Regions from separate parts of the Devosia sp. Soil_C_22 genome, predicted to be linked through region 2. Evidence: predicted binding sites of a transcription regulator. Region 2 holds the regulator's gene; each other region holds the start of a gene.
What was found. The regulator LexA, encoded in region 2, represses DNA repair genes until DNA is damaged. The targets are predictions, from matches to a motif close to TGTTCNNNNTGTGTTCNG.
Positions count from the first base shown of each region.

Region 1 (2,201 bases), 560 kb from region 2:
GGGCAGAGCCGATACGAGGTGCTTGGGAGGTGGCCCGCGAGGTAACCGAACTAGGGAGCTTGGAGGGGGTGGGCCAATGCTTCAGCCAGGGCATAGGCCCCACCCCACCCAGTTCCGCTAGGCCGCAAGCGGCCAAGCTCCACTACCCTCCCCATCAAGGGGAGGGACACCGCGCAAGAACCGAAGCCTCTAAGCCTGTACTGGGGTTCTCGCCGGCCTCTCAGTCGGCTCTCCCTCCCCCTTGTGGGGAGGGGGGACCCGCGAAGCGGGTGGGTGGGGGTGGCCCCGCGCACTGGACCTGCGGAACAATCTTATCCCCCCTCCCTCGCCACCCATCATATCCTCCCCCCGTCCGCTGCACCGAAGCGAGATCATGACGAGTGGTTGGTGCGGTGGAGATTGGGTGGGTTGGCAGTCGTGCCGGTCCAGGCCCAAAGCACGTCGGCACGATCCGGTTCGCCGGGGACGCCGCTAGCAACGCGAGGAGATGCTCGATGCGGAGCGGGCTCCAGGGTCGAGGCTGCCACGCACAAGGCAGCCGCAACGTCGTGGCGGTGGGGCGGATGCCAGCCGTTACGGCCTCGCACGATCAGAAGCGATGCGGCACGGGATGCGCCCGGGCCCACGTGCCATAAGCCCAAAACCCCGATCGGCCGGCGAGGCGTGAGCCTCAATTACATTGCGGACTAACCGCGAGGGCAAACGCCTCGCCGGCACGTCGCTTGGTTCTTTGACATCCTCCGGGGCCAATGGCCGCCGGATGCATCGGCGTGGCCAACAGTTCGTCACGGACCATGCCACTCCGCCTCCCTCCCCCTTGCGGGGAGGGATCGAGGGTGGGGGTGGTGCGGTGATCACCGATGGACCCCCACCCCCAACCCCTCCCCGCGAGGGGGAGGGGAGCCTGCCGGTTCATGTGCACGATCGAAAGCCAGAGCCTCGACTCTTCACCTCCCCCATTATGGGGGAGGCCGGGAGGGGGCTGTCTGCCTCAGTGACGCACCGAAACCATCGCGTAAAAACTTATCCCCACCCCATCGTTCGCTTTTTGTTCTTGCCTTCCCCGCTACACTGGGGCTAACTGCAGGCCAATTCCGGGGCACTCGATGGCGCGTACCAAAACCTCCTATGTCTGCCAGGCCTGCGGGGCTGTTTCGGCCCGCTGGCAGGGGCGGTGCGAGGCGTGCGGCGAGTGGAACACCATCGCCGAGGAAATCGTCGACTCAGGCGTCGGCGCCGGGCCGAAATCGGCGACCGCGGCCGGCCGGCCGATCGAGCTCCTGCCCCTCGCCGGCGAAACCGAGACGGCGTCGCGCGTCGTCACCGGCATTGGCGAGCTCGACCGGGTTACCGGCGGCGGCTTCGTCATGGGCTCGGCCGTGCTGGTCGGCGGCGATCCGGGCATCGGCAAGTCCACCCTGCTGCTGCAGGGTGCGGCGGCGCTGGCCAAGTCCGGCAAGCGCGTCGTCTACGTGTCGGGCGAAGAGGCCGTGGCGCAGGTGCGCCTGCGGGCCCAGCGCCTCGGGCTCGGCGACAGCCCGGTGCTGCTCGCCAGCGAGACCAATGTCGAGATCATCCTCGCCACGCTGCAGAACGGCCCTGCCCCCGACCTCATCATCATCGATTCGATCCAGACGCTGTGGACCGACCGGGTCGAGAGCGCCCCCGGAACCGTCACGCAGGTGCGCACCTCGGCGCAGGCGCTGACCCGTTTCGCCAAGAAGTCCGGCGCCGCCGTGGTGCTGGTCGGCCATGTAACCAAGGACGGGCAGATCGCCGGCCCGCGTGTCGTCGAGCACATGGTCGATGCCGTGCTCTATTTCGAGGGCGACGCCAGCCACACCTTCCGCATTCTGCGCGGGGTGAAGAACCGGTACGGCGCGACCGACGAGATCGGCGTGTTCGAGATGTCGACCGGCGGCCTGCGCGAAGTCGCCAACCCCTCGGCCTTATTCCTCGACCAGCGCGACAAGGACGCTGCCGGCTCCGCCGTGTTCGCCGGCATGGAGGGCACGCGCCCGGTGCTGTGCGAGATCCAGGCGCTCGTCGCCCCCTCGCCGCTCGGCACGCCGCGCCGCGCCGTGGTCGGGTGGGATTCGTCCCGCCTCTCCATGGTTCTCGCCGTGCTCGAGACGCGCTGCGGCGTGCGCATCGGGGCCAACGACATCTACCTCAATGTCGCGGGCGGGCTGAAGATCAAC
Region 1 covers NZ_JBDGIY010000001.1:1,335,783-1,337,983, reverse strand. The annotation lists gene AC3A6I_RS06325 (2'-5' RNA ligase family protein) at 1-45, shown strand, start outside; gene radA (DNA repair protein RadA) at 1,107-2,201, shown strand, end outside.
Region 1: radA (DNA repair protein RadA) is a predicted target of LexA. The motif match lies at 1,039-1,056, and genes of this name have one in related genera.

Region 2 (2,201 bases):
GGTGCCGCCCGGCTCGACGCCGGGCCCCGACCAGATCATCGCCTCGAACAGCTACGGCCTTATCCCGCTGCTCGCGCCCTACGCCGCCGAGGTGATCGACCTCGGCATCGTGCCTGACGACACGAAGAAGATCGAGGATGCCCTGCTCTCGGCCTTCGACCAGGGCATCGACATGCTGGTGACCACTGGCGGCGCCAGTGTCGGCGAGCGCGACTACGTGCAGGAAGTGTTGCGCGACCTCGGCGTCGAGCTCGATTTCTGGAAACTGAGGATGCGTCCGGGCAAGCCGCTGATGTTCGGCACCCGCGGCAAGGCGCTCGTCTTCGGCCTCCCCGGCAACCCGGTCTCGGCGCTCGTCACCTCGACCATCATCATCAAGCCGGCCCTGCGCGCCATGACGGGCTTTGCCGACCCCTACTGGCCCCGCATCGGCGCGCCGACGCTGAAGGGCCTGCCCGCCAATGGCCCGCGCCGCCACTACATGCGCGCCACGCTCAGCCGCAACGATATCGGCTTCCTGCAGGTCGATCCGATCTTCGAGACCGATTCCAGCCATTCGAGCTCTCTGGCATTGGCCGATGCGCTGATCGTCCTGCCCGAGGATTCGCCCGGCGTCCCGCCTGGCGAGATTGTCGACGTCATCCCCCTCAACTGGGGCGCCTAACCCCGGAATCCCGTACGTTTTGGCGCCGACAGCACCCCGTCGCTAACCGGATATTTACCGCACGGTTGCAGAACATAACTGGAACGGATACAACACGTTCAGTCTTTGTTCCGATTCTGCTCACCGGAGCCGCCAGATGCTGACGCGCAAGCAACATGAATTGCTGATGTTCATCCACGAGCGGATGAAAGAGTCAGGTATTCCACCTTCCTTCGACGAGATGAAGGACGCGCTCGATTTGCGCTCCAAGTCCGGCATCCACCGGCTGATCACCGCGCTCGAGGAGCGCGGCTTCATCCGCCGCCTGCCCAACCGGGCCCGGGCGCTCGAGGTGATCAAGCTGCCCGATTCGATGAACCCCTCGCTCGGCGGCCGCAAGGCGCGCTTCGAGCCGTCGGTTATCGAAGGCAATCTCGGCCGCGTCGCCGCTCCTCCGCCCCGCCCGGCTGCGGCAGCGCCGGCCGACGAGCCCTATCGCTCCGTCTCCATCCCGGTCATGGGCCGCATCGCGGCCGGTACGCCCATCGAGGCGATCCAGACCCATAGCCACACCATCGCCATTCCGCCCGAAATGCTCGGGCCTGGCGAGCACTATGCGCTCGAAGTGCGCGGCGACTCGATGATCGATGCCGGCATCTTCGATGGCGACACCGTGCTCATCCGCAAGCAGGACATGGCCTCGACCGGCGAGATCGTCGTCGCGCTGGTCGATGAAGAGGAAGCCACGCTGAAGCGCCTGCGCCGCCGCGGCAATTCGGTGGCCCTCGAAGCGGCCAATCCGGCCTACGAGACCCGCATCTTCCCGCCCGACCGGGTGAAGGTGCAGGGCCGTCTCGTCGGGCTGCTGCGCAAATACTGAGTTTGACCCACCGCCAATCGGGTCCTGGGGCCGGCTTCGCGCCGGCCCTTTTTTTCTTATGAAATCAGAGCCGATAGACGACAGTTGCACTAGGGTCTTGGTGCCAAAGACGCTAGGTTCCGGCGCGCTTCGCGGACACATCGTCCGCGGTCGCATCGGCGCGATCCTACCGGGAGAGTGGATCACCTTCCCGACCGCGCTTTAGGCGACACCACGTCCGGCCTTCCGCCGGCACGTCAGGGAGAAGAATTTGGCAGGACAAGTCGAGTGGGTCGCGGTCGATTGGGGCACCTCCAATCTGCGCGCCTGGGGCATTGATGGCGATGGCGAGATCGCGTTCTCGCGCTCCTCGCCCGACGGCATGGGCCGGCTGAGCCGCGAGCAATATCCCGAAGTACTGACCGGGCTGCTCGGCAGCGAGGCCGACGGCGTCAGCGAGGTGGTGATCTGCGGCATGGCCGGAGCCCGCCAGGGCTGGATCGAAGCGCCCTATCTCGATGCCCCCGCCGACTTGCGGACGCTCGCCAACGGGGCCGTTTGGCCTGACATGCCCGGCGAGCTCGACCCGCGCATCCTGCCGGGCGTGTGCATGCGCGATGTCGGCGCCGAGGACGTGATGCGCGGCGAGGAAACGCAGCTGCTCGGCCTGTCGAGCCTCGTCCCCGGCTTCTCCGGTCT
Region 2 covers NZ_JBDGIY010000001.1:1,899,595-1,901,795, reverse strand. The annotation lists gene AC3A6I_RS09050 (molybdopterin molybdotransferase MoeA) at 1-664, shown strand, start outside; gene lexA (transcriptional repressor LexA) at 801-1,523, shown strand; gene AC3A6I_RS09040 (2-dehydro-3-deoxygalactonokinase) at 1,774-2,201, shown strand, end outside.

Region 3 (2,201 bases), on a different contig from region 2:
CGGAAAAATGCTTGGAGACGCCGTCGACCACGAGCAGCGGCGCCGAGCTTTGCGCAACAGCCGGTTCAGCCACCGCCTACCCCCTTGTCGGAAAACGGCAGCGCCGCCGGCGGATCGTTCCACCGGCGGCGCCCTCGCTGCTTACTGGACTTCGCCGAGGCGCTCGGCCTTGTCGAGATTGTCCGGCCCGATCACCACCGGGGTGAGCAGCACCAGCTTCTCGGCCGGCTCGGTCTTGTCCTTGGCGAAGGCCACGGCGATGCGAACGGCGGTACGCGACTGCTCGCCCGGGAACTGCTCGACGGTGCCGGCAAGCTTGCCGTCACGCACGGCGGCCAGCGCTTCGGGCAGGGCGTCGAAGCCGTAGATCTTCACGTCGGTGAAGCCGCGGGCCGCGCACGCCTCGGCCGCGCCGAGCGCCATGTCGTCGTTGGCACAGATGATCGCATCGGGCTTGCCATTGGCGGCAAGGCCCGCCTCGGTGACCGACAGGCCCTGGTCGCGGGCGAAGTTGGCGGTCTGCTCGAAGATGATCTGGTACTTGTCCTTGACCGGGTCGAGGACGTTGTGGACGCCCTTGTTGCGGTCGATCGCCGGGCCAGCGCCGGGCTGGCCCTGCAGGTGGAAGATCTTGGCGCCATCGGGGAAGGCATCGACCAGCGCCTGGGCCTCGGCCTCGCCGCCCTTGACGTTGTCGGCGCCGACATGGGCGAGAATGCCTTCCACGCCATCGACGCGCCGGTCGATGGTGACGACCGGCACGCCGGCCTGCACGGCCTGCTCGATGGCGGGCGCGAGCGCGTTCACGTCGAGCGGCGAGATGACGATGGCGTTGACCTTCTGCACGATCGCCGCCTCGATGTCGGCAGTCTGCTTGGGCGCCGAGTTCTGGCCGTCGGACTCGATGATGTTGACGCCCTGCGTGCCCGCCTCAGCCTTGATCTGGTTGAGCATGTGGACGAAGAACGGGAAGCCCAGGCTCGGCACCGAGCCGAGAATTGTCAGTTCCTGGGCAAATGCTGCTGGTGCCGCCGCGGCAAGCGCACCAAGCGCCACCGACGACAGCAGGAAACTGCGTCTGTTCACGATGTTGTCCTCCTCAAATGCAGGCGGTGCATTCACCGTCAAGCATGGGGCCAAGCTATGAAACTCCCCCAATCGGCGCAAGCGCTAACATGTTAGCATGCAGCAGATGCCGGTCGATCTGTTGTTGTGTTGCGCGTCGTTCCCTAAACGTTCTTGCGCCGTCCGTAATTCTCCTGATAGCGTCCGCTCGGGCTGTTGGGGGCTTACGGGATGGTCACGCGGGTCGCGACCGTGGCGTTTCAGGGTATCGAGGCGGTGCCGGTGGACGTGCAGGTGCAGATTGCGCCTGGCATGCCGAAATTCCTGCTCGTCGGGCTGCCCGACAAGGCGGTGAAGGAATCGAGCGAGCGGGTGCACGCCGCGCTCTACGCCTCGGGCCTCAGCCTGCCGCCCAAGCGCATCACCGTGAACCTCGCACCGGCCGACCTGCCCAAGGAAGGCAGCCACTACGACCTGCCGATCGCGCTCGGCCTGATGGCGGCCATCGGCGCCATCCCCTCCGATGCGCTCGAAGGCTATGTGGCGTTGGGTGAACTCGGGCTCGACGGGCGGCTGGCGCCGACCGCCGGCGTGCTGCCCGCGGCGATCGCGGCGCTGGGGCGCGACCTGGGCATCATCTGCGCCGAACCCTCGGGCCCGGAAGCGGCGTGGGCCGGCGACGATCTCGAGATCATTGCGCCAGATACGCTGCTGGCGCTGGTCAATCACCTGGGCGGCTACCAGCTCTGCTCGCGGCCGACGACGCGGCGCCAGCCCGACCCGGCAGCGTTGCCCGACCTCGCCGATGTGCGCGGACAGGAGGTCGCGCGCCGCGCGCTCGAAGTCGCGGCGGCCGGCGGCCACAACCTGCTGATGGTCGGCCCGCCCGGGGCCGGCAAATCCATGCTGGCGGCGCGGCTGCCCTCGATCCTGCCGCCGCTCAACCCGCGCGAACTGCTCGATGTGTCGATGATCCAGTCCATCGCCGGAGAACTCTCGGGCGGGGCGCTCAGCGACCGGCGGCCGTTCCGCTCGCCGCACCACTCGGCGTCGATGGCAGCCCTGGTTGGCGGCGGGCTGCGCGTGCGGCCGGGCGAGGCCAGCCTTGCGCATAACGGCGTACTGTTCCTCGACGA
Region 3 covers NZ_JBDGIY010000002.1:160,311-162,511, forward strand. The annotation lists gene AC3A6I_RS17825 (sugar ABC transporter ATP-binding protein) at 1-73, opposite strand, end outside; gene AC3A6I_RS17830 (substrate-binding domain-containing protein) at 142-1,086, opposite strand; gene AC3A6I_RS17835 (YifB family Mg chelatase-like AAA ATPase) at 1,297-2,201, shown strand, end outside.
Region 3: AC3A6I_RS17835 (YifB family Mg chelatase-like AAA ATPase) is a predicted target of LexA. The motif match lies at 1,224-1,241, and genes of this name have one in related genera.

Region 4 (2,201 bases), 170 kb from region 2:
AACGAGCACCAGCGGAGCTTCGAATGGGCGAGGAACAGGTAGTTCACCCGCTCGGTGACGTGGTCGGAGAACTCGTTGCCGAGTGCGAAGCCGACCCGGTGCGGCGTGCCGTCCTTGCCGATCACGTAGATACCGGCCATTTCCGGCTCCTCGCCGGCATCCTGGGCGAAGGCCGGGGAGGGGATGGGCTTGCCCGGCGCGGCGACGATGTTGCCATTGCCCTTGTAGAACCATTCCGGCTGCACGCCGATCTGGCCGGGCGCGGGCTTGCCGCCCTCGAGCCCCATGCGGAACATCTTCATCGAATCGGTCAGCGGTGCCTCGGCGGCCTGCTGGTTCGACTTGTGCATCGCATCGCGCGTCGAAGCCGACCCCAGATGGGTGAGGCCGGTGCCGGTGACATGCAGGTGCGCCGCATCGGGATGGTCGATCGGAGCGAGCAGCCGGCCCTCGGCCGCGAGCTTCGCCTTGTCCACGGTGGCGCCAAGCCCCTTCTCGATCACCACCGCGCGCAGGTCGACGCCACGCTCGATCGCCTCGATGGCGAGCGCGTAGACGCTGGCCGCGCCGTTGACCACGCTGGTGGTGCCGCCTTCGGTGACCGCGACCGCGCGATTGCCGCGCTCGTCCGTGAACTGGATCAGATGCATGTGCTGCCCTCGTTTTCAGCGTTTGCGCCCCTATAGCGCGGCCCGCCGCCCGATGCATTGCGTTTTTGGATGTAGATCAGAAAAGCTGGCTCGCCGGCGTCGAATCGGGCTCACCCGCATACTAGGGCACAGCGAATTTACCCCCTTGACGATTTGGAAACAAAATGAGAACAAACTAAGCACGTTCGATGGACATATATCGGTTTGCGCCGCGCCGACCGAAGTGGAATAAGGGGACACCATAATGGCTGCTGTGACGCCTCTGCGCGTGGTTGAGGGATCGATGGACAAGGACAAGGCGCTGGCTGCAGCGCTGAGCCAGATCGAGCGGAATTTCGGCAAGGGCTCGGTGATGCGTTTCGCCGACAGTGCCATCCAGCAGATCGAATCCATTTCGACGGGTTCGCTTGGGCTCGATATCGCGCTGGGCATTGGCGGTCTGCCGCGTGGCCGCATCGTCGAGGTGTTCGGGCCGGAAAGCTCGGGCAAGACGACGCTGGCGCTGCATGTGGTGGCCGAGGCCCAGAAGAATGGCGGCATCGCCGCCTTCATCGACGCCGAGCACGCGCTCGATCCGGTCTATGCCCGCAAGCTCGGCGTGAAGGTCGATGACCTGCTGATCTCCCAGCCCGATACCGGCGAGCAGGCGCTCGAGATCGCCGACACCCTGGTGCGCTCCGGCGCCATCGACGTGCTGGTGGTCGATTCGGTCGCGGCGCTGACCCCCAAGGCCGAACTCGAAGGTGAGATGGGCGATTCCATGCCGGGCCTTCAGGCCCGCCTGATGAGCCAGGCCATGCGCAAGCTCACCGCCTCGATCTCCAAGTCGAAGGCCATGGTGATCTTCATCAACCAGATCCGCATGAAGATCGGCGTCATGTACGGCTCGCCCGAAACCACCACTGGCGGCAACGCGCTGAAATTCTACTCCTCGGTCCGCCTCGACATCCGCCGTATCGGCGCGATCAAGGAGCGCGAGGAAGTCATCGGCAACCAGACGCGCGTGAAGGTGGTCAAGAACAAGCTGGCCCCGCCGTTCCGCCAGGTCGAGTTCGACATCATGTATGGCGAGGGCATCTCCAAGACCGGCGAACTGCTCGACCTCGGCGTGAAGTCCGGCATGGTCGAAAAGTCCGGCGCCTGGTTCTCCTATGACAGCCAGCGCCTCGGCCAGGGCCGCGAGAACTCCCGGCAGTTCCTCAAGGACAACCCACAGATCGCCGCCGAGATCGAGAAGGGCGTACGCGAGAGCGCCGGCATCCTCTCCGAAGCCCTGCTCACCGGCCCCGAAGGCGACGAGGGCGACGACGGCGAGCCCTGATCGCCCGCACACGGTCCCATGCACGGGCGCCCCCTGGGGCGCCCTTTTTGTACGACCGTTAGGACAGTCCCGTACGGAATGTTCCGGACTGGAGCGCACCTCCATACCCGCTACGAGTCGGGCGTTTGGGGGATATCATGAAACGTACTGCTTCGATCGTCGCAGCCTGCACCTTGCTGGCCGGTTGCGCTACCTCGCCCAAGGATATCGCGCCGGCCTACGTGTCGCCG
Region 4 covers NZ_JBDGIY010000001.1:1,731,798-1,733,998, forward strand. The annotation lists gene araD1 (AraD1 family protein) at 1-650, opposite strand, end outside; gene recA (recombinase RecA) at 895-1,971, shown strand; gene AC3A6I_RS08255 (hypothetical protein) at 2,109-2,201, shown strand, end outside.
Region 4: recA (recombinase RecA) is a predicted target of LexA. The motif match lies at 806-823, and genes of this name have one in related genera.